Regions from separate parts of the Rhodococcus sp. Z13_19A genome, predicted to be linked through region 2. Evidence: riboswitches for the same ligand, from Rfam matches in the RefSeq annotation. Region 2 holds a riboswitch; each other region holds the start of a gene.
What was found. A riboswitch is a leader RNA that binds a small molecule or an ion and turns the genes downstream of it on or off. The one in region 2 is predicted to bind cyclic di-AMP.

Region 1 (10,310 bases), 120 kb from region 2:
CGTCCATCTCCACGTGCGACTCGGTGATGGGCGGAAAGGCCCCGATCGCGTCGATGGCGGAGATGAACGAGAAGGCGCGGCCGGCCAGGTAGTCCGACGACCCCGAGCACCAGAAGCTGATGTCTCGGTTGGTCAGCCCGGTGGCTGCGTAGAGCTCTTGGAAGATGGGCACCAACATCTCGACACCATTGGTGGTGCCATGGGTGCGGCGCACGTTCGGCGCCTGGGCAAAGCCGACAACGGCAACGTCTCCCACTGGTCGGCCTCCTCTCGGGTCTACAGGTGGTGGGAGTAGGTCTCGTACGCAGCGTCGGGCTCGCCGCTCGGCTCGAAGTGACGGATGTTCTCCAGCGTGTAGCCCCACTCCTCGGCGGGCTTCCACACGGCTCGCACCCGCATGCCCATCCGGACCTCCTCGGCGTCGCAGCCGAGGATGAGGTGCAGGAAGGCGATGTCGGCGCCGTCGAGCAGGACGTACGCGGCGACGTAGGGCGGCTTGATCCGCTGCCCGGCGAACGGCACGTTCACGATGCAGAAGGTGGTGACCGTCCCGGTGTCGGGCAGCTGCACCTCCTCCTCGGTGGGCACGCCGTCGGTGGGGCAGGCGCCACGGGGCGGGATGTAGACCTTCTCGCAGACCGGGCAGCGCTGGCCGAGCAGCTTGCCCTCGGCCAGGCCACGCAGGTAGGCGCTCTCCTCCGGGGAGGCGGAGTGGGTGAGGCTGAGCGAGAACGGTGTGGTCAGCATGGTGACCTGCGCACCGTCCGCGCTCGCCGCGGGAGCGCCGGCTGCCGGAGCGTCACCTGCGGGCTCGAAGCAGACGATGTCCTGGATGCGCCCCAGCGGCTGGGCCGCCCACCGGGCCCGCACCCGCATGCCGGTGCTCACCCGTCCGGGGTCGCCGCCCACGTCCACGGCGTGCAGCAGGGCGGTGTCCGCCCCGTCCAGCTGCACCAGCGCCCAGGCGAAGGGCGTGCTCAGCGGCTGCCCCTCCAGCGGCTGCGGGGCCCACGACCAGCTCAGCACCGTGCCGGTGTCGGCCACGTCCACGAAGTCGGTGAGCGCAGCGGCAGTGATCGGGTCGTACTCCACGGGGGGTACGTGCACCGTGCCGTCCGAGCCGCGGACCCCGATGACGTGGCGCGACCGCAGCGCCGTCATGAACGGGCCGAGAGTGGCGCCGAGGGATCGGGTGTAGTCGAACGCGATGTCCAGTGGTGCGCTCAGGTTCTCCACAACCGGAGTAGAACACGTTACAACTTTGTTTCACAAGACCTTACGATGCAGCAACTGCGACGGAGGGTGTGGACATGCAGCTGGGACTACAGCTCGGGTACTGGGGCGCACAGCCGCCGGAGAACACCGGCGAGCTGGTGCTCGCGGCCGAGGACGCCGGCTTCACCTCGGTGTTCGCGGCCGAGTCGTGGGGCTCCGACGCGTTCACCCCGCTCGCCTGGTGGGGCTCGCAGACCTCACGGGTGCGGCTGGGCACCTCGGTGGCGCAGCTGTCCGCCCGCAGCCCCGCCGGCTGCGCGATGCACGCCCTCACCATGGACCACCTCACCGGCGGGCGCTTCATCCTGGGCCTCGGCGTCTCCGGCCCCCAGGTGGTGGAGGGCTGGTACGGCCAACCCTTCGCCAAGCCGCTGGCGCGCACCCGCGAGTACGTGTCCATCGTGCGGCAGGTGCTGCAGCGGCAGGCTCCCGTGGTCAACGACGCACCGCACTACCCGCTGCCCTACCGCGGGCCCGGCTCGACGGGGCTGGGCAAGTCGCTCAAGCCCATCACCCACCCGCTGCGCGCGGACCTGCCCATCTGGCTGGGCGCCGAAGGGCCGCGCAACGTGGCGATGACGGCGGAGATCGCCGACGGGTGGCTGGCCGTCTTCTACTCGCTGTCGCTGGCGGGCATGTACGACGAGTGGCTGGACGAGGGCTTCGCCCGGGCCGGCGCGCGACGCAGCCGGGTGGACTTCGAGATCGCGGCCACCTGCACCGTGGTGGTGACCGACGACGCCGCTGCCGAGCTCGCCCGCCTCAAGCCGACGATGGCGCTGTACGTGGGCGGCATGGGCGCGCCGGAGATGAACTTCCACGCCGAGCTGTTCCGTCGGATGGGCTACGGGGAGGTGGTCGACGACGTCACCCGGCTGTTCCTCTCCGGGCGCAAGGAGGAGGCGGTGGCGGCGGTTCCGGACGAGCTGGTGGCCGAGACCGCGATCATCGGCGACGCCGAGCACGTCCGCGCCCAGGTGCGGCAGTGGGAGCAGGCGGGAGTCACCAGCCTGGTGGTCGGATGCCGCGACACCGCCAGCATCCAGGTGCTGGGCGAGACGCTGGTCAACCCGGACCCTGCCGAGGCGGGGCCCGGGCCGGCGCCGGCCTAGCGGCCCTTGAACTGCGGCGTGCGCTTCTCCGCGAACGCCCGGGGGCCTTCCTTGGCGTCCTCGCTCTGGAACACCGACAGGCCCAGCTTGGCGTCGATCTTGAAGGCGTCGTTCTCGTGCAGGCCCTCGGTCTCCCGGATGGTGCGCAGGATGGCCTGCACGGCGAGCGGGCCGTTGGCCGCGATCATGTCGGCCAGCTCGTGGGCCTTGGCCAGCGCCTGCCCGTCCGGCACGACGTGGCCGATCAGGCCGATCTCCTTGGCCTCGGGCGCACGCACGTGGCGTCCGGTCAGCAGCAGGTCGGCGGCGACGGTGTAGGGGATCTGGCGGGGCAGGCGCACCGCGGAGCCGCCCAGCGGGAACAGGCCCCAGCGGGGCTCGGAGACGCCGAAGCGCGCGCTCTCGCCGGCCACGCGGATGTCGGTGGCCTGCAGGATCTCGGTGCCGCCGGCGATGGCGGGCCCCTCCACCGCGGCGATGAGCGGCTTGGTGAGCCGGCGCCCCTTGAGCAGCGGCTCGATGACCGAGAAGTCCGCGCCGCCGTTGTCACCGGGGTGTGCGCTGCTCATGGCCTTGAGGTCGGCGCCGGCGCAGAACGCCCCGCCCGCCCCGGTGAGGATGCAAGCGCGGATCGCGGGGTCCTCGTCCACCCGGTCCCAGGCCTCGCGCATGATCTGCATCATCGGGCCGGACAGCGCGTTCTTGGCCTGGGGCCGGTTCATCGTGACGACGAGGGTGGACCCCTGCAGCTCGACGAGGCAGTGCGGCGCCTCTGCGGTGGTCGCTTCGGTCGAAGTCACGATGGGCCTCCTGGCGGTGGGAACGCGGTCTGCTATTGCGCCGAACAGTAACAGGTTCTAGTTTGAAAATGTGGCCTACAACATAGCGGACCTGTTCGAACACGCGGTCGACCTGTTTCCGGACCGCAAGGCCCTGGCCTGCGAGGACATCGTCGTCAGCTACCGCGAGCTCGAGGAGCGCGCCAACCGCCTGGCGCACCACCTCGCCGCGCACGGTGTCGGCACCGGCTCGCACGTCGGGCTCTACACCCACAACCGGGTAGAGGCCATCATCTGGATGATGGCGGTCTACAAGCTGCGCGGCGTGATCATCAACGTGAACTACCGCTACGGCGAGCAGGAGCTGCGCTACGTGGTGCAGAACTCCGACATGGTCGCGCTGCTCACCGAGCGGGAGTTTGCCGACAAGGTGGCCGCGGTGCGTCCGGAGACCCCGACGCTGCAGCACGTGCTGGTGCTGGACAACGCCGACGGCGCCGCGGCGGGCACCGACTTCGAGGCCGCGATGGCCGGGGAGTCCGCGGAGCGCGACTTCGGCGAGCGCAGCTCCGACGACCTCTACATCCTCTACACCGGCGGCACCACCGGTCCGCCCAAGGGCGTGATGTGGCGGCACGAGGACGTCTGGCGGGTGCTCGGCGGCGGCGTCAGCTTCGTCACCGGCGAGGCGATGGCCGACGAGTGGGCCCAGGCGCGCGAGGGAGAGGCCTCCGGAGGCATGACCCGGCTGTGCCTGGCTCCGCTGATTCACGGCAACGCCCAGTGGGCGGCGATGCAGGCGCTCTTCGCCGGCGACACCGTGGTGCTGGTGCCCAAGTTCGACCCGGTCGCCATCTGGCACTCCATCGCCCAGCACAAGGTGAACGTGGTGGTGCTCATCGGTGACGCCATGGCCCGCCCGATGATCGAGGAGTACCTGCGCGGTGACTACGACGCATCGTCGGTGTTTGCCATCTCCAGCAGCGCGGCGCTGTTCTCGCCCACCGTCAAGGACCAGTACCTGGACGCGCTGCCCAACGTGGTCATCACCGACGCCGTCGGCTCCTCCGAGACCGGCTTCAGCGGGATCGGCATGCTGACCAAGGACTCGGAGAAGTGGACCGAGGGCCCCCGCGTCAAGCTCATCCCCAACGCCATCGTCGTCAACGACGAGGGCAAGCAGGTGGAGCCCGGCTCCGGCGAGATCGGCCGGCTCGCCCGGGGCGGCTACATCCCGATGGGCTACTACAAGGACCCGGAGAAGACCGCCACGCTCTTCACCGAGGTGGACGGCAAGCGCTACGCCGTCCCCGGGGACCTGGCGCGCATCGAGGCCGACGGCACCATGACCCTGCTCGGCCGCGGCAACACCTGCGTGAACACCGGTGGTGAGAAGGTGTTCCCCGAGGAGGTGGAGGGTGCGCTCAAGGGGCACCCCGACGTGTTCGACGCACTGGTGATCGGCGTGCCCGACGAGACGTGGGGCCAGCGGGTGGCCGCCCTCGTCCAGCCCCGCCCCGGCACCTCTCCGGCGTTCGACGACCTGGACCGCCACGTCCGTGGTCAGCTCGCCGGCTACAAGGCCCCGCGCAGCCTCTGGCTGGTCGAGGAGATTGAGCGCCTGTCCACCGGCAAGGCGGACTACAAGTGGGCTCGGCAGCACGCCGAGCAACGACCTGAGGAGGACCTGTGCGCACCGCGCTCAGCGAACAGTTCGGCATAGAGCACCCGATCTTCGGCTTCACCCCGTCCGAGCACGTCGCCGCGGCCATCAGCCGCGCCGGCGGTCTGGGGGTGCTCGGCTGCGTGCGGTTCAACGACGCCGAGGAGCTGGACGCGGTGCTGACCTGGATGGACGAGAACACCGACGGCAAGCCCTACGGGGTGGACATCGTGATGCCGGCGAAGATTCCGCAGGAAGCCGCGTCCATGGACCTGCAGAAGCTCATCCCCGACGAGCACCGGGCCTTCGTCAACCGCACGCTGGACGAGCTCGGCGTCCCGCCGCTGGACGAGGACGAGGAGCGCAACGAAGGGGTGCTGGGCTGGCTGCACTCCATCGCCCGCGCGCACGTCGACGTGGCGCTGCGCCACCCGATCAAGCTGATCGCCAACGCGCTGGGGTCCCCGCCCAAGGACGTCATCGACCTGGCGCACGAGAAGGGCGTGCCGGTGGCGGCGCTGGCCGGCAAGGCCGAGCACGCGGTGCGGCACGTGGACAACGGCGTGGACATCGTCATCGCCCAGGGCTACGAGGCCGGCGGGCACACCGGGGAGATCGCCTCCATGGTGCTGCTCCCGGAGATCGTGGACGCCATCGGCGACCGCGCCTCGGTGCTGGCGGCCGGCGGCATCGGCTCCGGCCGGCAGGTCGCCGCCGCGCTGGCGCTGGGTGCCTCCGGGGTCTGGATGGGCTCCTACTGGCTGACCACCGCGGAGTACAAGCTCGGTGAGATGCCCGCCGACGACGGTGGGCCCTCCACGATGCAGCGGGCGCTGCTGGCGGCCACCTCCAGCGACACCGTGCGGATGCGCAGCTACTCGGGCAAGCCCGCCCGGCTGCTCAAGACCCGCTGGACCGAGGCGTGGAGCGCCGAGGGTGCCCCCTCCCCGCTGCCCATGCCGCTGCAGAACGTCCTGGTGGGGGAGGCGCACCAGCGCATCGCTCGCTCCACCGACCCCGAGGTGGTCTCCATGCCGATCGGGCAGATCGTGGGCCGGATGAACGAGATCAGGCCGGTGGCCGAGGTGATGGCCGACCTGGTGGGCGAGTTCGACGCCACGGTGTCGCGGCTGGACACGCTGCGCTGACGACCCTTGGCTGAGCGCTTCCCACCGGGTGGGGCTTCTAGGGTGACGGGATGATCGCCCCCGTCGTCAGCCCCGCCTGGTGGGACGCCCACCGCACCGACGTCGTGCTCGCCGACGTGCGGTGGTACCTCGACGGCCGCTCCGGCCGGGCCGCCCACGAGGCGGGCCACCTGCCGGGAGCGGTGTTCGTCGACCTCGACCGGTGCCTGGCCGCCCCGCCGAGCCCGGAGCAGGGCCGCCACCCGCTGCCCGACCCCGAGGTGTTCGCCGCCGAGCTGGGCCGGCTGGGCATCGGCGACGACGACACGGTCGTGGCCTACGACGACGCCGGGGGGCGCAGCGCTGCCCGCCTGGTGTGGCTGCTGCGGGCCACCGGCCACCAGGCTGCGCTGCTCGACGGCGGGCTGGCGGCCTACCGGGGTCCGCTGGAGACGGCGCCCGTCGACCGCGCGCCCACCACCTTCACCGCCCGGCCCTGGCCGCGGGAGCGGCTGGCGGACCTGGACGAGGTGGTGGCGCAGGCGGGCGGTGGCGCCGGCGTGGTGCTCGACGCCCGGGCCCCCGAGCGCTACCGCGGCGAGCACGAGCCGGTGGACGCCCGGGCCGGCCACGTCCCCGGGGCGAAGAACCTGCCCACCCAGGCCACGCTGGCCGAGGACGGCACCTTCCTCCCGGCGGCCGAGCTGCGCCGTCGCTTCACCGCGGCGGGCGTGCGGGAGGGTGCGCCGGTGACCGCCTACTGCGGCTCGGGAGTGACCGCCTGCCACAGCCTGCTGGCTCTGGAGCTCAGCGGGCTGGGTGCCGGTCGCCTCTACCCGGGGTCGTGGTCGCAGTACAGCAGCGATCCCCGCCGCCCCGTTGCCACCGGGGCATCACCAGGTGGTGTCGTGGACCAGGAAAACTGCCTGTGACCTGGGACTTGTCGCCTCTCAGGGCGTGACGCAGGCCGCTTTCCGGGGCTGATTTCGGGGGTCCAGCTTGTGATCCGAGTCACCGATCCTGGGCTGCTGACAAAAGCGTCCCTTTTTGCGGACATGCCAGCTGACCTGCGGAAACAGTGACGTCGCGGGTCGCCGGGGAGGCGTTACCTACCCGAGACCTTGGCGCTGCGGGGCCTCGACGCACCCGTGCTCGGTCCGTACGTTCGTTTGTGGCCGGGAACAACCGGCCGACACCGGGCCCGCCGCGCTCAATCCTGTCCCGCGGGCATCCGGAACCTCCGATCTAACCAGGGACAGGGACGGAGGACCCACATCCAGGGCACACCCGGGATGCCGGCCGGAACCGCTGATCAGCGGCTCTGACCTTGGGGTGAAGCCAGCAGGCCCAGCTCGTGGACCTGGTGGCCGGGCAACCTCTCAGCCCGAACCCGACAGCTGACTCCGCAGGCGCAGGGAGAGGATCTACCCATATGACTCGCAAGACCACCACCGCCTCCAAGCACTCCACCGGCGCCCGCAACGCCGCCAAGGTCGTCATCGCCGGCCTCGTCGTCGGTGCCCCGATGGCGATCTTCGCCTCGCCGGCCTCCGCCGCCGGCAACGACTGGGACGCGGTCGCGCAGTGCGAGAGCACCGGCAACTGGTCCATCAACTCGGGCAACGGCTTCTCCGGTGGCCTGCAGTTCACCCCGAGCACCTGGAAGGCCTTCGGCGGCTCGGGCTCGGCCCACAACGCCTCCAAGTCCGAGCAGATCGCGGTCGCCGAGCGCGTGCTCGCCGGCCAGGGCAAGGGTGCGTGGCCGGTGTGCGGCAAGAACCTCGGTTCGGGCAACGCCTCCGCCAGCAGCTCCACCGCGAAGGCCACCACCAAGTCGGCCCCCAAGGCGCAGGCCCCCAAGGCTGCGACCACGCAGAAGGCGCAGGCGCCCAAGGCCAGCACCGCCAAGGCGCAGGCCCCCAAGGCCAGCACCGCCAAGGCACAGGCGCCCAAGGCTTCGGCTGCCAAGGCGCAGGCCCCCAAGGCCAGCTCCGCCAAGGCCACCACCAAGGCGAAGGCAGCCAAGTCCAGCGGCAAGACCTACACGGTGAAGTCGGGCGACACCCTGTCGTCCATCGCCTCCACCCAGGGTGTGAGCGGCGGCTACCAGGCGCTGTTCAGCATCAACAAGGGCAAGATCAGCAACCCGAACATGATCTTCGCGGGCCAGACCCTGACCCTCGCCTGATCCTGCTCACCGGCTCGGCCTCGGCTGAGCCAGCTGAACCAGCACAGGACCCCGCCACCGGCAACGGTGTGCGGGGTCCTGTGCTGTCTGCGTGGACGGCCGGAGGGCGGTGGCTAGGCGGGCTCCGCGGCCAGGGTGGCGCCCAGGCGCAGCAGCTGCGCCGTCGCCGCCCCCAGCTCGAACTCGTTGCGCTTGGCCGCGGTGAAGTACCGGTGCATGGCGTGGTCGGTGTCGATCCCCACGCCGCCGTGCACGTGCACCGCGGTGTGGCTCACCCGGTGCCCGGCGTCGGCAGCCCAGAACTTGGCGGTGGCCACCTCCGCGGTGCTGGGCAGGTCCTCCGCCAGCCGCCACGCCGCCTGCCAGAGCGTGAGCCGGATGGCTTCCACGTCGATGTAGGCGTCCGCCAGGCGCTGGGCCACTGCCTGGAAGCTGCCGATGGGACGGCCGAACTGCACCCGCTCCCTGGCGTACTCCGCGGTCAGCTCCAGCGCCCGCTCGGTGACGCCCAGCTGCAGCGCACAGATCCCGACGGTGCCGCGGTCCACCAGCCAGGTCAGTGCCGCCTCGCCGTCGGTGCCGAGGACCCGGTCGGCGTCCAGGCGCACGTCGGTCAGCTCCACCAGGCCGGCGCTGCCCCCGTCCACCAGCTGCTGGTCCTGCACCTGCACGCCGGGATCGTCGCTGCGCACCAGCAGCACCACCGGGCCGGCGTCGGTGGCGGCCGCGACCAGCACGGCATCGGCCACCGGCGCCCAGGACACCGCGGACTTGGCGCCGTTGAGCACCCAGCCGTCGCCGCTGCGCTGTGCCCGGGTGCCACCGGTGCCGGGCTCGTCCACCAGCGCCACGGTGAGCACCAGCTCACCCGCCGCGGCCGGTGCCGCCCACCGCTCGCGCTGGCTGTCCGTGCCCAGCTCGGCGATGGCCGCGGCGGCCATCACCACCGACTGCAGGTACGGCACGGGCGCCACCGCCCGGCCCAGCTCCACCAGCACGCTGCACTGCTCGAGCAGGCCGAAGCCACCGCCACCCACCTGCTCGGGGAGGGCGGCGGAGAGCACGCCCGCGGTGGCCAGGTCGGCCCACAGCTGCTGGTCCCAGCGCGGCCCGGTCTCCACGGCGCGCAGCCGCTCCTGGGTCACCTTGTCGGTGAGGATCTGGCGAGCCAGGCCGCCGAGGTCCTGCTGGGCATCGGTCAGGGAGAAGTCCACGTCGAGCTCCTAGCGCTTGGCGGCGGGCAGGCCGAGGGCGAGCATGGACACGATGTCGCGCTGGACCTCGTTGGTGCCGCCACCGAAGGTGAGGATCAGTGAGGAGCGGTGCATCCGTTCGACGCGGCCCTGCAGCAGGGCCCCGGCCGAGCCGTGCCGGACCACCGCGCTGTTGCCCAGCACCTCCATCAGCAGCCGGTACGCCTCGGTGGCGAGCTCGGTGCCGAAGACCTTGGTGGCCGAGGCGTCGGCGGGGGTGGGGGCCTGGCCCACGCTCCAGGCGATCTTCCAGTTGATCAGCTTGAGGAAGTCGGCCTTGGCGTGCACCCGGGCCAGGTGCAGCTGCACCCACTCCTGGTCGATCACCCGGGTGCCGTCGGGCAGCTTGGTCTGCTGGGCCCACTCCCGCACCTCGCGCAGGGCGGTGCGCACCGGGGCGGAGGAGGTCAGGGCGACCCGCTCGTGGTTCAGCTGGTTGGTGACCAGCGGCCAGCCCGCGTTCTCCGCCCCGACCCGGGAGGTCACGGGGACGCGGACGTCCTCGTAGTAGGTGGCGCTGGTGCCGGGCCCGGCCATGGTGTGCACCGGCGTCCAGGAGAACCCGGGCGCGTCCGTGGGCACGATGAGCATGCTGATGCCCTTGTGCTTGGGTGCCTCGGCATCGGTGCGGCAGGCCAGCCACACGTAGTCGGCGTACTGGATGAGGCTGGTCCACATCTTCTGCCCGTTGACCACGTAGTCGTCGCCGTCGCGCACCGCCCGGGTGCGCAGCGAGGCCAGGTCGGTGCCGGCCTCGGGCTCGGAGTAGCCGATGGCGAAGTGCAGCTCACCGGCGGCGATGCGGGGCAGGAAGAAGGCCTTCTGCTCCTCGGTGCCGTACCGCATGATCGTCGGGGCCACGCTGTTCACCGTCAGGAACGGCACCGGCGCCCCGGCCACCGCCGCCTCGTCG
Region 2 (10,310 bases):
AGCTCCTCGCCGTAGCGCTCGTCGGGCACGCCGATCACCTGGGCGTCGCGGATGTCGGGGTGGGTGTGCAGGAACTCCTCCACCTCGCGCGGGTACACGTTCTCCCCGCCGCGGATCACCATGTCCTTGATGCGGCCGGTGATCTGCAGGTAGCCGTCGTCGTCCATCACCGCCAGGTCGCCGGTGTGCATCCAGCCCTGCTCGTCCACCGCCTCGGCCGTGCGAGCCGGGTCGTCCCAGTAGCCGAGCATCACGCTGTAGCCGCGGGTGCACAGCTCGCCGGTCTCTCCGCGGGGCAGCACGTCGCCGGTGGCGGGGTCGACCACCTGCACCTGCAGGTGCGGGCCCACCCGCCCCACCGTCTGCACCCGCCGCTGCAGGGAGTCGTCGGAGCGGGTCTGGGTGGACACCGGGGAGGTCTCGGTCATGCCGTAGCAGATGGACACCTCGGCCATGTGCATCCGATCGATCACCTGGCGCATCACCTCGGCCGGGCAGGGCGAGCCGGCCATGATGCCGGTGCGCAGCGAGGACAGGTCGTGCGCGGCGAAGTCGGGCAGGGCCAGCTCGGCGATGAACATCGTCGGCACCCCGTAGAGGCTGGTGCACCGCTCCGCGGCCACCGCGGCGAGGGTCGCGGCGGGGTCGAAGCCCTCCGCGGGGATCACCATCGCCGCCCCGTGGCTGGTGCAGGCCAGGTTGCCCATCACCATCCCGAAGCAGTGGTAGAAGGGCACCGGGATGCAGACCCGGTCCCGCTCGCTGTAGTGGCAGAGCTCGCCCACCAGGTAGCCGTTGTTGAGGATGTTGCGGTGGCTGAGCGTGGCGCCCTTGGGGAAGCCGGTGGTGCCGGAGGTGTACTGGATGTTGATCGGGTCGTCCGGGTGCAGTCCCACCGCCACCGCTGCCACGGCCGCGTCGTCCCGGCCGCCTGCGGCGAGCGCGTCCCACGCGGGGGTGTCCAGCAGCACCACCTGCTCCAGCGCCACGCACCGTGGGGCCACCTCAGCGAGCATGGCGGCGTAGTCGGCGGCGCGGAAGCGCGGTGCGGCCACCACCAGGCGGATGCCGGCCTGGTCGAGGACGTACTCCAGCTCGTGCACCCGGTAGGCGGGGTTGACGTTGACCAGGATCGCGCCGACCTCGGCGGCGGCGTACTGGACGAGCGTCCACTCCGGACGGTTGGGCGACCAGATGCCGACTCGGTCGCCCACCGCGACGCCGGCCCGCAGCATCCCGGCGGCCAGCTCCAGCACCGCCGCGTGCAGCTCGTCGTAGCTCCACCGTCGGCCGGTGGGCACGTCCACCAGGGCGTCCCTGCTGCCGTGCCTGCGCACGGTGTCGGCGAGGTTGGCGCCGATGGTCGTGCTCAGCAGCGCCGGCGTGTCGGGTCCGCGCGCGAACGACGGCGCACCCGTTCCTGCTGGCTGCGCGACCCCTGGACCTGACCCCTGCTGCCGTTCCACCGGCATCCCCCTGCCCGCTGCACCCCTGCCGCCGCGCCGCGGCTGGCGGCGCCTGGTGCCATCGTGCCCGAACAGGCGGCTGCCGGGGAGACGCAGAACGCCCCGGCCGTGTGGCCGGGGCGTTCTCGTGGTTGCTGGTGGTTCTGGGTCAGTCGTCCCAGGGACCGAGATCTGATTCAGGCACTGTTGTTCCTCTCGAGCTGGCCGTCTCGACACACTTGTGGAGACGGTCTGTGACTTTCCTACTGCTTGGGGATGTCCCGCGGAGCAAGAACCGGGCGCGTGACGCGCTCTCGGGCAGCCGCTAGGTGGGCTGCTGCACCAACCGTACAGCACGGTGCGGCAAAGGGGAAGAAGGAGGGAAGAACGGACATCCGCCTACTCTGGTGGCATGAGGCTGCTGCTCAACATCATCTGGCTCGTGTTCGGTGGGATCTGGCTGGCCCTGGGCTACGTCCTGGCGGGAGCGATCTGCTGCGTGCTCATCGTGACCATCCCGTTCGGCATCGCCTCGTTCCGCATCGCCGGCTACGCGCTGTGGCCCTTCGGCAGTGACGTGGTGCGCAAGCCGACCGCGGGCGTCGGCTCGGCCGTCGGCAACGTCATCTGGTTCGTCTTCGCCGGTTGGTGGCTCGCCATCGGGCACGTGCTCAGCGCCATCGCGATGGCGCTCACCATCATCGGCATCCCGCTGGCCGTGGCCAACCTGAAGATGATCCCGATCTCGCTGACCCCGCTCGGCAAGGACATCGTGGCGGCGCCACGCAGGTGAGCACAGTGGCGGCGCCACGCCGATAGACACAGTGGCAGCGCAGGTGAGCCCCGCTCAGCCGAAGGGGCGGGCGGTGTGGCCGACCAGGTCCGCCACGGAGTCCAGCACCAGCGTGGGCCGGTAGGGGAAGCGCTCCACGCTGGCGACGGTGGAGATCCCGGTCATCACCAGGATGGTCTGCAGCCCCGCCTCCAGGCCGGAGACGATGTCGGTGTCCATCCGGTCGCCGATCATCAGGGTGTTCGCCGAGTGCGCGCCCAGCCTGCGCAACCCGCTGCGCATCATCAGCGGGTTGGGCTTGCCGACGTAGTACGGCTCGTGGCCGGTGGCACGGGTGATCAGCGCCGCCACCGCTCCGGTGGCGGGCAGCGAGCCCTCCCGCGAGGGGCCGGTGGCGTCGGGGTTGGTGGCGATGAACCGGGCGCCACGCTCCACCAGCCGGATGGCGGTGGTGATGGCCTCGAAGGAGTAGGTACGGGTCTCGCCCAGCACCACGTAGTCGGGGTCGCGGTCGGTGAGGACGTAGCCGACGTCGTGCAGCGCGGTGGTCAGGCCGGACTCCCCCACCACGTAGGCGCTGCCCCCGGGACGCTGGGAGTCCAGGAACGTCGCGGTGGCCAGAGCCGAGGTCCAGATCGACTCCTCGGGCACGTCCAGGCCGGTGACCAGCAGCCGGGCGCGCAGGTCACGCGGGGTGCGGATGGAGTTGTTGGTGAGCACCAGGAACGGGTTGCCGGCGGCCTGCAGCTCGGAGAGGAACACGTCGGCGCCGGGGACGATGGTGTCCTCGTGCACCAGCACGCCGTCCATGTCCATCAGGTAGGTCCAGGCGGCGGCGGCGTCCTTGCTGGCCTCGGGGTCGCTGGCGCTCGGGTCGGTGCTCACCGTCCCAGTCTGACCCACCACGACCATTCCTGGGCAGATCAGCGCAGGTGCACCCGGACCTCGGCTGCCTTGACCACGAAGTACGCGCGGTGCCCGGGCACCAGGTCCAGCTCGGCCACCGATGCCGTGGTGACGTCGGCCAGCAGCACCTCGCCGCCGTCCTGCACCGCACGCACCCGCACCAGCTGACCCCGTGGCTCCACCGCCGTCACGCGCACCGGGACGGCGTTGCGCGGGCTGCCACCGGGTGGCTGCACGTGCACGGCCACGGCCAGCGGGTCGAACACGGCCACCGCGGCCTGCCCCGGGCGGCAGTCCTCGTCCAGCACACCGGCCAGGGCGGTGCCGCTGGCGGTGCGCAGCCCGCGCTCGGTCACGGTGCCCAGCAGCAGGTTCAGCCCGGCGATGCGGGCCGCGAAGGAGCTGCGGGGACGGCTGAGCACCTGTGCCGCCGGACCGGCCTCCACCACCTGACCGCCCTCGACCACCACCACCCGGTCGGCGAGCACCAGGGCGTCGAGCACGTCGTGGGTGACCAGCAGCGCGCTGCGTCCGCCCTCCTCGCGCAGCACCCGGCGCAGCACCGAGCGCATGGCCGGGGCCGCGCCCACGTCCAGCGCCGCCATCGGCTCGTCCAGCAGCAGCAGCGCGGGCTCAGCCGCCAGCGCCCGGGCCACCGCCACCCGCTGCGCCTGCCCACCCGACAGCGCCGCCGGCCGACGCCCCGCCAGCTCGGTGGCCCCGACCTCCGCCAACCAGCGCGCCGCGACGGTGGCGGCCGCGCGGCGTCCCTGCCCGGCGCTGCGGGGACCGAACGCGACGTTGTCGGCCACGCTCAGGTGCGGGAACAGCAGCGGGTCCTGGGCCAGCAGCGCGACCCCGCGCCGGTGCGGTGGCACCCGGGTCCCCGTGCCGGTGTCCAGCAGCACCCGCCCGTCCAGGCTCACCCTCCCCTCGTCAGGGTGCAGCAGCCCGGCCACCACCGACAGCAGGGTGGACTTGCCTGCGCCGTTGGGCCCGAGCACCGCCACCACCTCACCGGCGCCCACCTCCAGCTCGAGCTCCACGCCGCGCGCGGCGACCTGTGCACGCACCGCCAGCGCACCGGTGCGCACCGGCCCGCCGGTCACAGCGCACCCGAGCCGGCCCGGCCGCGCGCGGCCACCACCACCAGGACGGCGACCACCACCAGCACCAGCGACAGCGCGACGGCGGCGTCGGCGTCGGTCTCGCGCTGCAGGTAGATCTCCAGCGGCAGGGTGCGGGTGACGCCCTCCAGGCTGCCGGCGAAGGTGAGGGTGGCCCCGAACTCGCCGAGCGCGCGGGCGAAGGAGAGCACCGCACCGGAGACCAGCCCGGGCAGCACCAGCGGCAGCGTCACCCGGCGCAGCACCGTCGCCGGACGCGCGCCCAGGGTGGCCGCCGCCGCCTCGTAGCGCTGCCCCGCGGTGCGCAGGGTTCCCTCCAGGCTGAGGACCAGGAACGGCAGCGCCACGAACGTCTGAGCCAGCACCACCGCGGTGGTGGAGAAGGCGATGTGCAGGCCCAGCGCGTCCAGGTGCTGCCCGAGCAGGCCCCTGCGCCCGAAGGTGTACAGCAGCGCGATGCCGCCGACCACCGGGGGCAGCACCAGCGGCAGCAGCACCAGCGCCCGCAGCACCCGCAGGCCCGGCAGCTGCACGCGAGCGAGCACCAGGGCCATTGGCACGCCCAGCAGCACGCAGAGCACGGTGGCGGCGGCGGAGGTGCGCAGGCTCAGCCCCAGCGCGGCCAGCGCCGACGGCGAGGTGACCAGGGACGGCAGCTCGCTCCAGCGCACCGTGGCGACCATGCTCACCAGTGGCAGCAGCACGAACAGCGCGCCGATCACCGCGGGGACGAAGACCCAGCGCGGCACGCCCGAGAAGGTCCGCCCCGGACGGAGGACGTTCACGGCGCGGCGAGGCCGGCCTGGGCCAGCACGGTCCGGCCCTGCTCGCTGGTGAGCAGGGTGAGGAAGTCCTCGGCCAGCGCGGGGTCCTTGGCGCCGGTGAGGACGGCCGCGGGGTAGCGGTTGACCGCCGCGCTGCTCTCGGCGAAGTCGACCCCGCTGACGCGGTCTCCCGAGGTGGTGACGTCGCTGCGGTAGACCAGCCCGGCGTCGGCCTCCCCCACCACCACCTTGTTCAGCACGTCGGTCACGGACGACTCCTCGCTCACCGGGGCGAGGCGCACGCCCGCGGCGCCGGCGGCCTTCGTGGCGGCGGTCCCGCACGGAACCTGCACGGCGCAGAGCACCACGGCGGTGCCCGGGCGAGCCAGGTCGGCCAGCCCGGTGACTCCGCGCGGGTTGCCCGGGGCGACGGCGATCTGCAGCGAGTTGGTGGCGAAGGTGGTGGGCGCGCCCGTCACCAGCCCGGCGTCGACCACTCGCTGCATCGTCGTCTCGTCGGCCGAGGCGAACACGTCGGCGGGCGCCCCCTGGTCGATCTGGGTGGCCAGCGCGGAGGAGCCGGCGAAGCTGTAGCTGACCCGGGTGCCGGGGTGGGCCTGCTCGAAGGCGGCGGCCAGCTGGGTGAAGGCCGGCTGCAGGGAGGCCGCGGCGAAGACGGTGAGCGTGCCCGGACCGTCGGCGCCGGTGCTGCACCCGGTGGCAGCGGAGACCGCCAGCACCGCCAGCCCGGCGGGCACCGCGTGGCGCAGACCCCGCCGCCGGCGCACCGTCACTGCTGCCCCTCGGGGGTCTCCACGATCACCGTCGTCGCCTTGACCACCGCGACGGCCACCCGGCCGGGCTCCAGGCCGAGCTCGCGCACCGCCTCGCTGCTCATCAGCGAGACCACGCGGTGCGGCCCACACTGCATCTCCACCTGAGCCATCACCTCGTCGGCCACCACCCGGGTCACCAGCCCGACGAAGCGGTTGCGCGCCGACCTCCCCACCCCGGACGGATCAGTGGTGGTGGTGGCGTGCGCGGTGGCGTGGGCGGCCAGCTCCGCCCCATCGACGACCATGCGTCCGGCGGTGTCGCGCTGCGCGCTGAGCGCCCCGGAGTCCACCCAGCGACGCACGGTGTCGTCACTGACGGCGAGCACTGCCGCCGCTTCACTAATCCTCAGCTGCGGCATGAATCGCACGCTATACCCGCACGTGCGGAACAGCCATCCATGGCAGCCCCTGCGCGGGCCCCTTTGTCCTTCTGCTGCCCCTCGTCGGCCTCGATAGGCTGGCCGCATGACCGTTGTCTCACTTGGCCTGCCCGTGCCGGGCCGCGGTGGCGTCACCCCGCCACGCGACCCGGCGCGCCCGCAGACCTCGGCCCTGCTGGACTCCCACGGCCGGGTCGCCACGGACCTGCGGATCTCGCTCACCGACCGCTGCAACCTGCGGTGCACCTACTGCATGCCGGCCGAGGGCCTGGACTGGCTGCCCACCTCCGAGCTGCTCACCCGCGCGGAGCTGGCCCGGCTGATCCGCATCGCGGTCACCGACCTGGGCGTGCGCGAGCTGCGCTTCACCGGCGGCGAGCCGCTGCTGCGCGGCGACCTCGCCGGGATCATCGCCGACGCCGCCGCGCTGCGTCCGCGGCCGGAGATCTCGCTGACCACCAACGGGCTCGGCCTGGTCCGCAAGGCCAAGGCCCTGCGCGCCGCGGGCCTGGACCGGGTGAACGTCTCGCTGGACACCGTCCGCCCCGCGCTGTTCCACCAGATCACCCGCCGCGACCGGCTGGCCGACGTCCTCGCCGGGATGCGGGCCGCGGCCGACGCCGGGCTGACGCCGGTGAAGGTGAACGCGGTGCTGATGCGGGGCATCAACGACGACCACGCGCCCGAGCTGCTGCAGTTCTGCCTGGAGCACGGCTACGAGCTGCGGATCATCGAGCAGATGCCGCTGGACGCCCAGCACGGCTGGGAGCGCAGCGAGATGGTCACCGCCGAGGAGATCCTGGCCTCGCTGCGCACCGCCTACGCGCTCACTCCCGACAGCGAGGCGCGCGGAGCCGCGCCCGCCGAGCGCTGGCTGGTCGACGGCGGACCCGCGACGGTCGGCGTCATCGCCTCGGTCACCCGCCCCTTCTGCGGTGACTGCGACCGCACCCGGCTCACCGCCGACGGCCAGGTCCGCAGCTGCCTGTTCTCCACCGGCGAGACCGACCTGCGCGACCTGCTGCGCTCCGACGCCGGTGACGACGCGATCGCGCAGCGCTGGCAGGACGCCATGTGGGCCAAGCTGCCGGGTCACGGGATCAACGACCCCGGCTTCCTGCAGCCCACCCGCCCGATGAGCGCGATCGGGGGCTGACTCGTGAGCACCTCCCCGGAGAGCACCAGCCCGACGACCAGCGCACCCGCCATCGAGCTGGAGGTGCGCTACTTCGCCGCGGCGCGGGCCGCGGCGGGCACCCCCACCGAGATCGTGAGCGCGCCGGCCGGCACCACGCTCAGCACGCTGCTGGCCGTCCTCGCGGAGCGACACCCGCCCCTGGTCGAGGTGCTCAAGCGTTGCTCGTTCCTGCTCGACGAGGTCGCCGTCCGCGACCGCGAGCGGCCGCTGCCCCCCGGCGGCACCGTCGACGTGCTGCCACCTTTCGCGGGCGGATAACAGTCAGATAAACGTCTGGCCAACGTGATCTCGGTCACATCACGGCGGGATAACGAGTCCGCAACGAACAGACGCGTCAGTGCTCTGACCTGGGGTTATGCCGGGATCGTCAACTGTGGCAGGGACGTTACAAGTAACAAATCGGCCACAGTGGACGAGGTGACGGCAGCCTGCGCCGCACGTACCGTTCCCCCTGGCCGGAACAGCCCCGGCCGAACCGGTCCGCCGCGCCAAACCCTGCTCCGTGGGAACCGGTTACCTCGAGAACCATCAGGAGCAGGGACGGAGGACCCACGTTCGGGCAGCCGAACGACGGGCCGAGGCGCAGATCTGCTGCCTAGGTCCTTGGGGTGAAGCGAAACCACTCGAGCCACGGGTGGGGAAGCCGGGCTACCTCTCAGCCCGAACCCGACAGCTGACTTCGCAGGCGCGTATGGAGAGGATCCACCCAGATGTCCCGTACCCAAGGCCGTCACCGCAAGCCCACCACCACCAGCCGCACCGTCGCCAAGGTCGCTCTGACCGGCATGGTCGTCGGCGCCCCCCTCACCGTGCTGGCCGCGCCCGCCTCGGCGGCCTCCGCCAGCCAGTGGGATGCAGTCGCCCAGTGCGAGAGCACCGGCAACTGGTCCATCGCCAACGGCAACGGCTTCTACGGCGGCCTGCAGTTCACCGCCAGCACCTGGAAGGCCTTCGGCGGCCACGCCTACGCCCCGCAGGCCAACCAGGCCAGCAAGGCCCAGCAGATCGCCATCGCCGAGCGCGTCCTCGCCGGCCAGGGCAAGGGTGCCTGGCCCGTCTGCGGCAAGGTGCTGACCGGCTCGGGCAACGCGTCGGCCACCGCCGGTGCCAGCGCCCCGCAGGCGTCCACCAAGTCGGCTCCCAAGGCCGCTGCTCCCAAGGCTGCCGCCCCGAAGGCTGCTCCTAAGGCTGTCGCCCCCAAGGCTGCTGCTCCGAAGGCTGCCGCCCCCAAGGTCGCGACCAAGGCCACCACCAAGACCACGACCAAGGCGGCGACCTCCTCGGCCGGCACCTACACGGTCAAGTCCGGTGACACGCTGTCCGGCATCGCCCGCTCGCAGGGCATCTCCGGTGGCTACCAGGCCATCTTCCAGCTGAACAAGGGCACCATCAGCAACGTCAACGTGATCTACCCCGGCCAGGTCCTCCACCTGGGCTGATCCACAGCACCACAGCAGAAGACCCCGGCAGCCTCCACGGTGCCGGGGTCTTTCGCTGGGGCAGGTATGGCCGCGGCCAAATGGTCTGGCTGCGCGATCACGGTTTCCGTCTACGGCTCGCCAGCCGTGGACTCCCTCAGCCTGGGAACGTCATCATCTAGCGCCTGGGCAGCACGGTAGAACCTCGAACGGCGACCGTCTCAAGCCCAGACCGTCACGGCGCTTGGCGCGCCCCAGCAGGAGGGCGCCGAAGACATGCGCCACCAGCCCATTCTCAGGAGTAGGGGTGCCAGTCGATCCTGCAGCAACCGGACCCCCAGCTCCTCCAGCTCGCGCACACTCTCGATCGAGTGCAGCGACGACCGGCCCAACCGGTCGGGTCGCCACAGCACCATGGTGTTCCCAACCTCATTAACTCGGTCAGTTGAAACCGCTCCGTCGTCGATCCCGAAGCGGTGTCAGTCCAGCTTCCCCAGCAGCCCGCGGCGCTCAACGCGTCGAGCTGCAACGCGGGATCCCGCACGGTGGTCGACACCCGTCACGTATCCCAATACTCCACCCTGCCGATCGCCTGCGTCAGAACTGGTCGACGAGATCGCTCGTGACACGCACACTGTGACCATCAGTTTTGCGACATCCAGCCGTTCCCTCGACCTGCATGACCGCTCGGCAGCCGGCTGGGCCTGGCGGTGTCTCAGAAACGACCGCATTTGACACCGCCCACAAATCGCTATCGCCAAACAGCTCAGAATCCTGCGATCGCTCAGTAGTCCGTCTAAAGATCGACGGCGACCGTTTGGCCGTGTGGTGGCGGTGGCCACCTTCGCCCTGATCATCGCAGTTATGGCGGCCCCTACCGGGACCGCAGAGACCGCCACCGCGCAGTGCGGTGGCGGCCCCCGCACCGTCTACCTCAGCAAGGCAGAGACCGCAGCCTTGGCCAAGGTCGGGCGCCGGCACTTCCCGCCGCCGCGCCGTGGCAGCTCAAGGCGAGCTACACCGCACTCGTCGAGGGCCACCGCTGGATCGCCCGGCAGTACGCCAGCAAGGGGCTGTACTCAGCCTTCTGCCTGTCGATCGACCCGCGGGAAAGCCAGGGCCACGTGAGCGTGCCGTCCGCTCGTCCACCGGTACAGGCAGTGGATCACCCAGCCCTACGGGGCGGCGACCGCGTAGCTGTTCTGTGGAACTGTGGTTCGAGTCATCGACCTACCGAAATCGACCTCCCTCCGGTGACGGTGTTCTCCCTAGGGCGGTTCTCATCACCATCCTTCAGCGACTGCGCGGAGGCTTAGCGTTAGAGAGATTCGGATGCGCCGGGCGCTGTGGCCCCGAGTGCTCTGCGCTGATCCCAGTGTTGCCCAGATGGAGAGTCCATACTCGCTGACGCCCGCCAAAAATGCCATCGTCAGTCGAGCTCGC
Region 3 (10,310 bases), 570 kb from region 2:
CCTGCACTGCTCGCAGGAGCGCTCCCGGATGGTCGGGCTGGCCCAGCGCCTCGGCGGCGACGTGCTGGGCTGGGACGCGCTGCAAGCGCCCGCACAACCGTTGGGCGCCGTCGGCCGATAACATGCCTGGCACCCGTCCACCAGGAGGATTTGTGCCGATGAGCAGCCACGCGGACGCCCCCAGCCGCACCGTCCTGGTGTTCAGCCACCGCCCCCCGGTGCGCGAGGCGATCATCAGCGCGGTGGGCCGTCGTCCCGCCGCTGACCTGGGCCGGATCAGCTACGTCGAGGCGGGCACCATCGCCGAGGTCCTCCAGCACCTGGATGCGGGCACGGTGGACCTGGCGGTGCTCGACGGCGAGGCACAGCCCACCGGGGGCATCGGCCTGTGCCGCCAGCTCAAGCACGAGATCACCCACTGCCCGCCGGTGGTGGTGGCCGTGCGTCGTCAGGACGACCGCTGGCTGGCCACCTGGTCGCAGGCCGACGCCGTGCTGGTGCACCCGCTGGACCCGCTGACCGCTGCCGAGACCGTGGCCGAGGTGCTGCGCAGCTCCGGGCTGGCGGTCGTGCGCGGATGACCGACATCACCTGGCCGAGCCTGCTCGGTCGTGTCGTGGACGGCTGCGACCTGACGCCCGCCGACACCGCCTGGGCGATGGACGAGATCATGACCGGCGCCGCCACTCCCGCGCAGATCGCCGCCCTCGGCGTGGCCATGCGGGCCAAGGGGGAGACCGGGGCCGAGGTGTCCGGCATGGCCGACTCGATGCTGCGCCACGCCAAGCTGGTGGAGGTGGACCGCGACGCGGTGGACGTCGTGGGCACCGGTGGCGACCGCTCCAACACGGTGAACATCTCCACCATGGCCGCGCTGGTGGTGGCCGGCGCCGGCGTGGCGGTGGTCAAGCACGGCAACCGCGCCGCGTCGTCCAAGAGCGGCACCGCCGACGTCCTGGAGGCGCTCGGGGTGGCCATCGGGCTGGGGCCCACCGGCGTGAGCACCACGGTCAAGGAGCTGGGCATCGGCTTCTGCTTCGCGCCGGTCTACCACCCGGCGCTGCGCCACGCCGCCGGCCCGCGCCGCGAGATCGGCATCCCCACCGCGTTCAACGTGCTGGGCCCCCTGACCAACCCGGGCCGGCCCCGGGCCGGGCTGATCGGCTGCGCCTACGAGCACATGACCGGGCCGCTGGCCGACGTCTTCGCCAAGCGGGGCTCCTCGGTGCTGGTGGCCCGCGGCGACGACGGGCTGGACGAGCTGACCACCACCACCACGTCCACGGTGTGGGTGGTGCACGAGGGCTCGGTGACCAAGGAGGCGTTCGACCCCCACGACCTCGGACTGGCGCGGGTGCCGGTGGAGGCGCTGCGCGGCGGCGACGCCGCCGAGAACGCCGCGGTGGCCCGCGCGGTGCTGAAGGGCGAGACCGGCCCCGTGCGGGACGCGGTGCTGCTCAACGCCGCCGGTGCGCTGGCGGCGCACGCCGGGGTGCCGGTGGGTGGGCTGACCGAGGCGGTGGCAGCCCAGCTTCCGCGGGCGGCGGAGTCGATCGACAGCGGTGCCGCGGCGACCCTGCTGCGCCGGTGGGCGGTGCTGTCCACCCAGCTGGCCGGCTGAGGGCGGGCCAGCGGCTAGCTCGCGCCGATCTCGAAGCCGGAGTCGGCGTCCAGGCTGGAGTAGGAGCGGAAGGCGATGTGGGTGCCGGTGCGCTGCACGCCCGGCACCTTGCTGATGTGCTCGGTGACGATCTCGGCGATCTGCTCGTGCTCCCGCACCCGCAGCAGCGCGATGAGGTCCACGTCGCCGGCGCACGAGTAGACCTCGGTGACGCCGGGGATGTCGGCGATCTGCTGGGCCACCTCCGGGATGCGGTCAGCTGCGGTGTGCACGAGAACGATGGCTGTGAGCACAGATCCTCCTGGGTAGGGCCGTGCCCGGAGTTTAGGGGCCGGTGCCCCGCTCACCAGTGCTGGGCCTGCAGCGGCTCCCGCGCCGCGGTCCGGGCCCGCACCGCCCACTCCGTCCAGCGTCCGGCACCCCAGGCGGGCTCGGCGTAGGGAGTGCTGGCGCGCACCAGGCGCACCCCGGGCTGCTCCAGCCACCGGGCCACCAGCCCCACCTCCTCGGCGGGGGCGCCGCGCAGCGGTCCGGGTCCGGGCAGCACCGTCTCGGCCGAGGCCACCAGGACGTCCACCACCGGTACCGGGTGCACTCCGCGCGGGGCGGTGCCCGCCGAGGCCAGCCGGCCGCAGCGCACCACCACCAGCTCCCAGCCGCCGCTGCCGTCCGGCCGCGCGGCCACCAGCTCGTCCACCGCGGCCAGGGCGGCCAGCCGCTGGGCCCGCCGGGTGGCGGCGATGAGCGCGGCGGCCTCGTCGCGGCGCTGGGCCGCGGACTCGAACCGGCACTGCGTGGACAGCTCCTCCACCCCGGCCACCAGCGTGAGCAGCACCCGGGTGTCGCGACCGGCCACCGCCTCGGCGACCAGCCGCGGCCCGCGGGCGTAGTCGGTGGCCGACTGCAGCCCCGCGCAGGGCGCCGCGCAGCGGTTCATCTCGTGCAGCGCGCACGGGGTGGCGCTGGGGGAGCGCAGCGGGATGCGCTGCGAGCAGGGCCGCACCGCGCTGGCGTCGGCCAGCACCTGGGCGGCCTCCACCGCGGCCGAGCGGCGGGAGAACGGCCCCAGGGCCCCGTCCCGCGGGGTGCGCACCACCGACAGCCGCGGGAAGGCCTCGTCGGTGAGCGTCACCCACCACGCCTTGTGCGGGAACTTGGAGCGCCGGTTGTAGGGCGGGGCGTGGTGGGCCAGCAGCCGCAGCTCGCGCACCCCGGCCTCCAGCGCGTGCGCGCAGCTCACCGAGTCCACCCGGGTGGCCAGTGCCACCATCTCCTTGATCCGGGTGCGGGTCTCCGAGCCGGTGAAGTAGCTGCGCACCCGGCGCCGCAGGTCGGTGGCGGTGCCCACGTAGAGCACCTCCTCGCCCGGCCCGCGGAAGAGGTAGACCCCCGGCTCGCTGGGCAGGTGCTCGGCCAGGCTGCGCTTGCGCCGCTGGGTCGGCGTGACCGCGGGCAGGAAGGTGACCAGCTCCTCGTAGCTGTGCACCCCCAGGTTGCCCACCCGCTCGAACAACCGGTGCATCACCTCCACGGTGGCACGGGCGTCGTCGAGGGCGCGGTGGGTGGGCAGCGTCTCGGTGCCGAACAGCGCCGACAGCGCGGACAGCCGCACCGAGGGGGCCTCGTCGCGGGTGAGCACCCGGCGGGCCAGCTTCACCGTGCACAGCACCCGCGGGCCGGGCCAGGGCAGCCCCAGCCGCTCGCAGGCCGCCTTGAGGAAGCCCGTGTCGAAGGGGGCGTTGTGGGCCACCAGCACCGCGCCGGCGGCGAACTCCAGGAACGCGGGCAGCACGGCGGCGATGGTCGGGGCGTCGTGCACCATCGCCGAGGTGATGCCGGTGATCTGGCTGATCTGCGGGGGGATGCCGCGCTCGGGGTCGACCAGGGTGGCCAGCTCGCCGACCACCTCACCGCCGCGCACCTTCACCGCGCCGATCTCGGTGATCGCGTCCACGCCGGCCTTGCCGCCGGTGGTCTCCAGGTCCACCACCACGAAGGTGACCTCGCTCAGCGGGGTGCCCAGCTCGTCGAACGTCAGCTGCCGCTGGTTCGGCTGCACCAGCTGTGGAGAGCTCATGGGCGCGCACGCTAGGTCAGGCGACCGACACTTCCTGTGCCGGCGCCGCGACCTGCGGCGTTGCCCGGTGAATAGCATTGAGCGGTGACCGAAACCCTGCGCGACGCCGGGCCGGAGGAGCTGCCCGCCGCGGTGCTCGACCGGCTGGCCGACCTGGTCGACGCGGCGCTGCCCGCCATGCGCCCCGCCGACGTGCCCGCCGAGCTGCGACCGCTGCTGCGGTTCACCCCGGCCAAGCGCCGACGCCTGGGCTCGCGGCAGATGGTCGTGGCGGTGCGGACCCAGCCCCGCTTCCGGGCGGCGGTGGTGGAGCAGCTGCGGGGCAGCACCGTCCACCAGCTGGACACCGCCTCCGCCGACCGGGTGGCCGCCGCCGCCAGCAGCTTGCTGCTGGGCGAGCCGGTGGCGGCCGAGCTGGTGGCGGAGGCGGGCGAGATCGACGAGCTGCGGGCGCTGCGGGCGGAGGTGGCAGTGCTGCGCGGGCGGCTGCTGAAGGCGGAGCGCACCCACGAGCGCCTGGCGGCCGAGCTGGCCCAGGCACGGGAGGCGACCGCCGCCGCACCCGCCCCCGCGCTGGAGGAGGAGGTGACCCGGCTGCGCGCGCGGCTGCGCCAGCAGGGCCAGCGCCTGCGGGAGGCCCTGGACGCCGCCGCGGTCGCCTCGACCACCCAGCAGGGCCGCGCCCAGGACGTGGCGGCCGAGCTGGAGCAGGTGCGCGCGGACTGGGCCCGCGACCAGGCGCGGCTGGCGGCCGAGCAGGCCAGGGCCGAGCGGGCCGAGCGCGAGCGCGACCAGGCGCGGCTGGCGGCGGGGGAGGCCCGCAACGCCGACGACGTGCGGCTGCGGCTGCTGCTGGACACCCTCACCGGGGTGGGCAAGGGCCTGCGCTCCGAGCTGGGCATCTACCCGCAGACCACCGCCCGCGGCGTGCTGCCGGCCGACCAGGTGGCCGCCGCCCTCGCTCGGCCGCGCACCCCCGGCCGGGTGCTGCCCGACGAGCGCGCGCTGGACCGGGCGCTGCGGCTGCCGGAGGTGCACCTGCTGGTGGACGGCTACAACGTGAGCAAGACCGGGTACCCGCAGCTGACGCTGATCGCCCAGCGCGACCGGCTGGTGCGCTCGCTGGCGCTGCTGGCCGCCCAGACCCGGGCGGAGGTCACCGTGGTGTTCGACGGCGCGGCGGTGGTCTCCGGCGGCGGGCACGTGTGGGCGCGCGGGGTGCGGGTGGTCTTCAGCGCCGACGGCGTGATCGCCGACGACGTCATCCGCGAGCTCACCGCCGCCGAGCCGGAGGGCCGGCCGGTGGTGGTGGCCAGCTCCGACCGGGAGGTGGCCGAGTCGGTGCGGGCGATGGGCGCGCACAGCGTCGCCTCGGACGTGCTCCTGGAGCGGCTGGCCCGCTGAGCACGGGTTCTTGTCGGTGCCCGCCCCTAGCGTCCGCGCCGAGGCCGGTCAGGAGCCACCCGACCGCTCGGCGAGATGGAGCAGGACCATGGTGATCGACTGCGACACGTGTGCGGTGCGCGACCTCGCGTGCGGAGACTGCGTGATCTCCGTGCTGCTGGGCCACCCCGGGCTCCCCGCGCCGGCCACGGCCACCACCGGGCTGCCCGCTCGCAGCGCGGTGGAGATCGGGGCCGAGGAGCAGCGGGCCATGGAGGTGCTGGCCGAGGCCGGCATGGTGCCCCGCCTGCGGCTGGTGCCCCAGGACCCGCCGCCGGCGCCGGACCGCCGCGCGGGCTGAGCCGCCTCGTGGGGGCAGCGGCGGCTCGCCCTGTCCCCCTAGGGTGGTCGGCATGGCAGACACCGAGCACGAGCCCCTCGAGCCCACTGAGCCGTCCGAGCCCACGGAGCCCGTGGTGGAGGTGACGAAGCCCGCCGCACCCACCGAGCCGGCCGCACCCACCGAGCCCGCCGCGCCGGAAGCCCCGGTGCAGCCCGCCGGGGACCGGGAGCTCGACGTCGTCCTGTTCGGAGCCACCGGCTTCGTCGGCAAGCTCGTGGCCCGCTACCTGGCCGAGCACGCCCCGGCGGACCTGCGCGTGGGCCTGGCCGGTCGCTCCCTGCAGCGGCTGGAGTCGGCTCGCGCGGGGCTGGGCCCGGCCGCGCAGAGCTGGCCGCTGGTGGTGGCCGACGCGGCCGACGCCGACGCGGTGGGCCGGGTGGCCCAGGCCGCCCGGGTGGTCGCCACCACGGTGGGGCCCTACGCCAAGTACGGCCTGCCCCTGGTGCGCGCCTGCGCCGCCGCGGGCACCGACTACGTCGACCTCACCGGCGAGGTGCTCTTCGTCCGCGACAGCATGGCCGCCGCCCACGACGTGGCGGCGCGCACCGGTGCCCGCATCGTGCACTCCTGCGGTTTCGACTCCATCCCCTCCGACCTCGGGGTGCTGAGCCTGCACGAGCAGGTCCGCGCGGACGGCGCCGGCGAGCTCACCGACACCACGCTGGTGGTGAAGGCGGCCCGCGGCGGGTTCAGCGGCGGCACCATCGACTCGCTGCGCAACCAGGTGGACGTGGTGCGCACCGACCCGTCCCTGGCCGAGCACGTGGCCGACCCCTACGCGATGAGCCCCGACCGCGCCGCCGAGCCGCAGCTGGGCGAGGAGGCCGACCAGGCCTTCGTGCGGCGCGACTCCGAGCTGGGCGGCTGGACGGCCCCGTTCGTCATGGCGCAGTACAACACCCGGATCGTGCGGCGCAGCAACGCGCTGCAGGGCTGGGCCTACGGCCGCACGCTCCGCTACCGCGAGGTGATCGGCTGCGGCGACTCAGTCGTCTCACCCGGTGCTGCGCTGGCCATCGCCGGCGGCACCTGGGGTGCTGCGGCCGGGCTCATGTTCGGCCCCGCCCGCTGGGTGCTCGACCGGGTGCTGCCCAGCCCCGGCAGCGGCCCGTCCGAGCGAGCGCAGCGCAACGGCTACTTCCGGATGGAGGTGCACACCCGCACCACCACCGGTCGACGGTACGTGTGCACCGTCGCCGCGCAGGGTGATCCCGGTTACGCCGCGACCGCGATGATGATGGGGGAGAGCGCGCTGTGCCTGGCCCTGGACCGCGCGCAGCTGCCTGCAGCGGCGGGCGTGCTCACCCCGGCCAGCGCCATGGGGACCGCCCTGCTCGACAGGTTGCGCCGCGCCGGCATGACCTTCGACGTGGCGAGCCGCTGAGCGACGCCACCCACGTCTCGAAACGGTCACAGTAGACACGGGGGATGTCCATTCCGTAACCTGGCCGAGACCTTCCAGGGGTTAGCGGTCTCAAGAGGACTGCACTGGGGGTCACCGCCGAGTCGACCCGTCGGGGAGTCGAGCCGGGAACCCAGTTCTCCGGGGTGAATCAGCTCGCCGCCGTCACGGGCGACCGCGCTGTAGGGCTGTTTGTGTCCAGTCCGAACCCGTCAGCTAACTCGGTAGGCGGTTAACGGATACAAGGAGACTTCGCCCTGTGGCGTCCCTAGCTCGAGCTCGTACGGCCCGCACACGCACTGTTCGTGGCGTCCTCGCCGCCGGAATGGCCGCGGTGGCCATCGCCACGATGTCGGCCACCCCGGCCAGCGCCGACCCGGTGCTCCCCGACAACGCGACCCAGGCTGAGCAGGAGCTCGCCCGGCTGGGCCACGACGCCGAGGTGGTCAACGAGCAGCTCCTGGGCGCGCAGGTCGACCTGGACGCCAAGCAGGCGCAGCGGGTCGACGCCGAGGCCCGGCTGGGTTCCGCGCAGGAGAGCCTCCGGGTGGCGCAGTCGGAGCAGGAGCAGTTCCGCGGCACCGTGGACGCCCTGACCTCCGCCTCCTACCAGGGCGCACGCCTGAACAAGCTGTCCGCGCTGATGATCAGCGAGTCGCCCCAGGACCTGCTCGACCAGATGTCGGGCCTGGACGTGCTGGCCGCGGACACCAACGACCGGGTGCAGAAGTTCTCCGCCGCCTCCGCCCAGGCCGCCACCGCCGCCACCGACGCGCGCTCGGCTGACGCCGCCGCCAAGGCCGCCGCCGACGCCGCCGCCCTGGTGCAGGCGGACCTGCGCAAGAAGCAGGACGAGCTGAGCACCCGGTCCACCGCGGTCCGCGCCAAGCTGGCCTCGCTCACCGAGGCCGAGCGGGTGCGCTACGCCGGTGCCATCGTCCCGGCGGGCTTCGTCTCCCCGGTTCCCACCACCCCCGTCACGCCGCCCGCGGAGGCTGCCAGCCAGCCCGCGGCTCCCGCTGCGGCCGTTCGCGGCGGGGCCGTCGCCCCGGCCGCTCCCGCGGTCGCCAGCACCCGGTCCGCCGGCTCGGGTCGTGGCGCCACCGCCCTGCAGGCGGCGATGAGCAAGCTCGGCTCGCCCTACGTCTACGGCGCCACCGGCCCCGGCTCCTTCGACTGCTCCGGGCTGACCCAGTGGGCCTTCCGCCAGGCCGGCACCGCCATCCCGCGCACCGCCGCAGCACAGGCCGGCGGCGGCACCCCGGTCTCCCGCGACCAGCTGCAGCCCGGCGACCTGGTGTTCTTCTACAGCCCGGTCTCGCACGTGGGCATCTACGCCGGCGGCGGCAACATGGTGCACGCCCCCACCGAGGGCCAGCCCGTCAAGGTCGCGCCGATGGGAAACATGCCCTACACCGGTGCTCGCCGCTACTGATCACTCCGCTGCACTGATCCGCGCGGGCCACCGGAACGGACACCCCGCCACGACGACGGGGTGTCCTAGGCTGGACCGATGAGCAGTCGTGCGCTGCCGCGCGTCCTGCTGGCGGCGCTCGTGCTCGTCCTGGTGATCACCGCGGCCGTGGTGGCGCTGCGGTCGGACACCCCAACGTCGCGGGACGCGGGAGTGTCCGGGCCCAGCACCACCGGTGCCCCACCGCTGACCGCCACCGCCTCGCAGAACGCAGTGCCGCCCGCGGCGAGCCAGGCCGCGCGCAAGAAGGCGGTGCAACAGCTGCTCGACCAGTGGGCCGTCGCCGTGCGCAGCAACGACTCCGCGCTGCTGGCCACCCTGTTCGACACGGGTGCCGACGTCGGCTTCCCCGCCGCCGAGGCCCGCAGGGCCGCCAACCTCGCCCAGGTGCCGCTGGCCGACTGGGGCTACGACATCACCGAGGAGGCGGTGCCCACCGTCGACCCCGCAGTGACCGCGCGGCTGGGCGCCGACGAGGTCTGGTCGCCACCGGTGGTGCTGCGCTACGCCATCGCCGGGGCGGACGCCGCCAGCACCACCCGCCCGGTGGGCGTGGTGCTGGCCCGCCGCGGGGACGTGTGGCGGCTGGTCAGCGACACCGCCGCCGACCGCTACGGCCGCAGCACCTGGCGCGGGCTGTGGGACTTCGGCCCGGTGATCGCCCGGGTGGTGCCCCAGGGAGTGGTGCTCGGCCACCCCAGCCGCGCCGCCGACCTCGACCTGCTGGCCAAGGAGCTCGGCCCGGCCGTCGCCGCGGTCACCGACTTCTGGGGGCCGGGCTGGCAGCAGCGCGCCGCGGTCTTCCTGCCAGACCACCAGGACGAGCTGCGCGCGCTGGTGGGCCCGGACTTCGCCGAGGGGGAGATTGCCGCAGTCTCTATCGCGGACAACATCGACCGCTCCGCGGGCACCGTCCGTGGCCAGCGAGTGGTGTTCAACCCGGCCACGCTGAGCCGGCTCACCCCGCTGTCGCGCCGGGTGGTGCTGCGCCACGAGCTCACCCACGTGGCCGCGCGGGCCGCCACCAGCGCCCAGGCCCCGGTGTGGCTGGCCGAGGGCTTCGCCGACTACGTCGGCTACCGGGCCAGTGGGGTCTCGCTGTCCGACGGCGCACCCGCCGTGGCCGCGGTGGTGCGCTCGGCGGGCCCACCGGACAGCCTGCCCGTGGACACCCAGTTCGCCACCACCACCAGCGGCGCCAAGGTGGAGCTGGCCTACCAGCTGTCGTGGTCGTTCGCGGTGTTCCTGGCCGCCACCCGGGGCGAGGACGCGCTGCGCGGGGTGTACCTGGCCGTGGCTGCACTACCCGCTCCCTCCACCGCGGAGATCGACGCCGCGGTGCAGCCGGTGCTCGGCGTCTCGCTCGGCGCCCTGCTGGTCGAGTGGGGCCGCTGGCTGCAGCAGGCGCTGGACTAGCCTGCTCAGGATGCGCCGGACACTCGTGGTGACCAACGACTTTCCCCCACGACCGGGCGGCATCCAGTCCTACCTGCACACCTTCGCCCAGCACCTGCCCGCCGACGAGCTGGTGGTCTACGCCCCGTCCTGGCGGAGCGACTCGCACGTGCGCTTCGACGCCGCGCAGCCCTTCGAGGTGGTGCGCCACCCCGGGACGCTGATGCTGCCCACCCCCGACGTGCTGGCTCGGGCTCGCCGGCTGCTGGTGGACCGGCAGTGCTCGGCGGTGTGGTTCGGCGCGGCGGCCCCGCTGGCGCTGCTCGGTCCGGCGCTGCGCTCGGCCGGCGCCGAGCGGGTGCTGGCCAGCACGCACGGCCACGAGGTGGGCTGGTCGATGCTGCCCGCTGCCCGCAGCGCCCTGCGCCGCATCGGCGACAGCGCCGACGTCGTCACCTACGTCAGCCGCTACACCCGCGGGCGCTTCGCCTCGGCGTTCGGTCCCCGCGCCGCGCTGGAGCACCTGCCCTCCGGCGTGGACACCACCGTGTTCCA

Region 1: it holds a riboswitch for cyclic di-AMP, as region 2 does, so the genes downstream of both, AC3YNX_RS06770 (transglycosylase family protein) here and AC3YNX_RS07345 (transglycosylase family protein) in region 2, are expected to answer to the same signal.
Region 3: it holds a riboswitch for cyclic di-AMP, as region 2 does, so the genes downstream of both, AC3YNX_RS10125 (NlpC/P60 family protein) here and AC3YNX_RS07345 (transglycosylase family protein) in region 2, are expected to answer to the same signal.

The regions. Positions count from the first base shown of each region.
Region 1 is NZ_JBYUNN010000002.1:14,150-24,459, forward strand. Features, by position in the region: gene AC3YNX_RS06735 (thiolase family protein) at 1-256, opposite strand, end outside; gene AC3YNX_RS06740 (Zn-ribbon domain-containing OB-fold protein) at 277-1,236, opposite strand; gene AC3YNX_RS06745 (LLM class F420-dependent oxidoreductase) at 1,311-2,387, shown strand; gene AC3YNX_RS06750 (crotonase/enoyl-CoA hydratase family protein) at 2,384-3,187, opposite strand; gene AC3YNX_RS06755 (acyl-CoA synthetase) at 3,258-4,889, shown strand; gene AC3YNX_RS06760 (NAD(P)H-dependent flavin oxidoreductase) at 4,856-5,977, shown strand; gene AC3YNX_RS06765 (sulfurtransferase) at 6,031-6,888, shown strand; cyclic di-AMP (ydaO/yuaA leader) riboswitch at 7,185-7,382, shown strand; gene AC3YNX_RS06770 (transglycosylase family protein) at 7,389-8,144, shown strand; gene AC3YNX_RS06775 (acyl-CoA dehydrogenase family protein) at 8,258-9,358, opposite strand; gene AC3YNX_RS06780 (acyl-CoA dehydrogenase family protein) at 9,368-10,310, opposite strand, start outside.
Region 2 is NZ_JBYUNN010000002.1:137,003-147,312, reverse strand. Features, by position in the region: gene AC3YNX_RS07390 (AMP-binding protein) at 1-1,472, opposite strand, end outside; gene AC3YNX_RS07385 (YccF domain-containing protein) at 1,858-2,238, shown strand; gene AC3YNX_RS07380 (HAD-IIA family hydrolase) at 2,293-3,054, opposite strand; gene AC3YNX_RS07375 (sulfate/molybdate ABC transporter ATP-binding protein) at 3,162-4,253, opposite strand; gene AC3YNX_RS07370 (ABC transporter permease) at 4,250-5,056, opposite strand; gene modA (molybdate ABC transporter substrate-binding protein) at 5,053-5,829, opposite strand; gene AC3YNX_RS07360 (TOBE domain-containing protein) at 5,826-6,230, opposite strand; gene moaA (GTP 3',8-cyclase MoaA) at 6,337-7,407, shown strand; gene AC3YNX_RS07350 (MoaD/ThiS family protein) at 7,411-7,707, shown strand; cyclic di-AMP (ydaO/yuaA leader) riboswitch at 7,963-8,153, shown strand; gene AC3YNX_RS07345 (transglycosylase family protein) at 8,160-8,888, shown strand.
Region 3 is NZ_JBYUNN010000002.1:710,441-720,750, forward strand. Features, by position in the region: gene AC3YNX_RS10085 (hypothetical protein) at 1-121, shown strand, start outside; gene AC3YNX_RS10090 (response regulator) at 159-581, shown strand; gene trpD (anthranilate phosphoribosyltransferase) at 578-1,621, shown strand; gene AC3YNX_RS10100 (Lrp/AsnC family transcriptional regulator) at 1,636-1,914, opposite strand; gene AC3YNX_RS10105 (DEDD exonuclease domain-containing protein) at 1,965-3,698, opposite strand; gene AC3YNX_RS10110 (NYN domain-containing protein) at 3,783-5,102, shown strand; gene AC3YNX_RS10115 (hypothetical protein) at 5,191-5,442, shown strand; gene AC3YNX_RS10120 (saccharopine dehydrogenase family protein) at 5,495-6,868, shown strand; cyclic di-AMP (ydaO/yuaA leader) riboswitch at 6,974-7,132, shown strand; gene AC3YNX_RS10125 (NlpC/P60 family protein) at 7,221-8,321, shown strand; gene AC3YNX_RS10130 (hypothetical protein) at 8,400-9,776, shown strand; gene AC3YNX_RS10135 (glycosyltransferase family 4 protein) at 9,787-10,310, shown strand, end outside.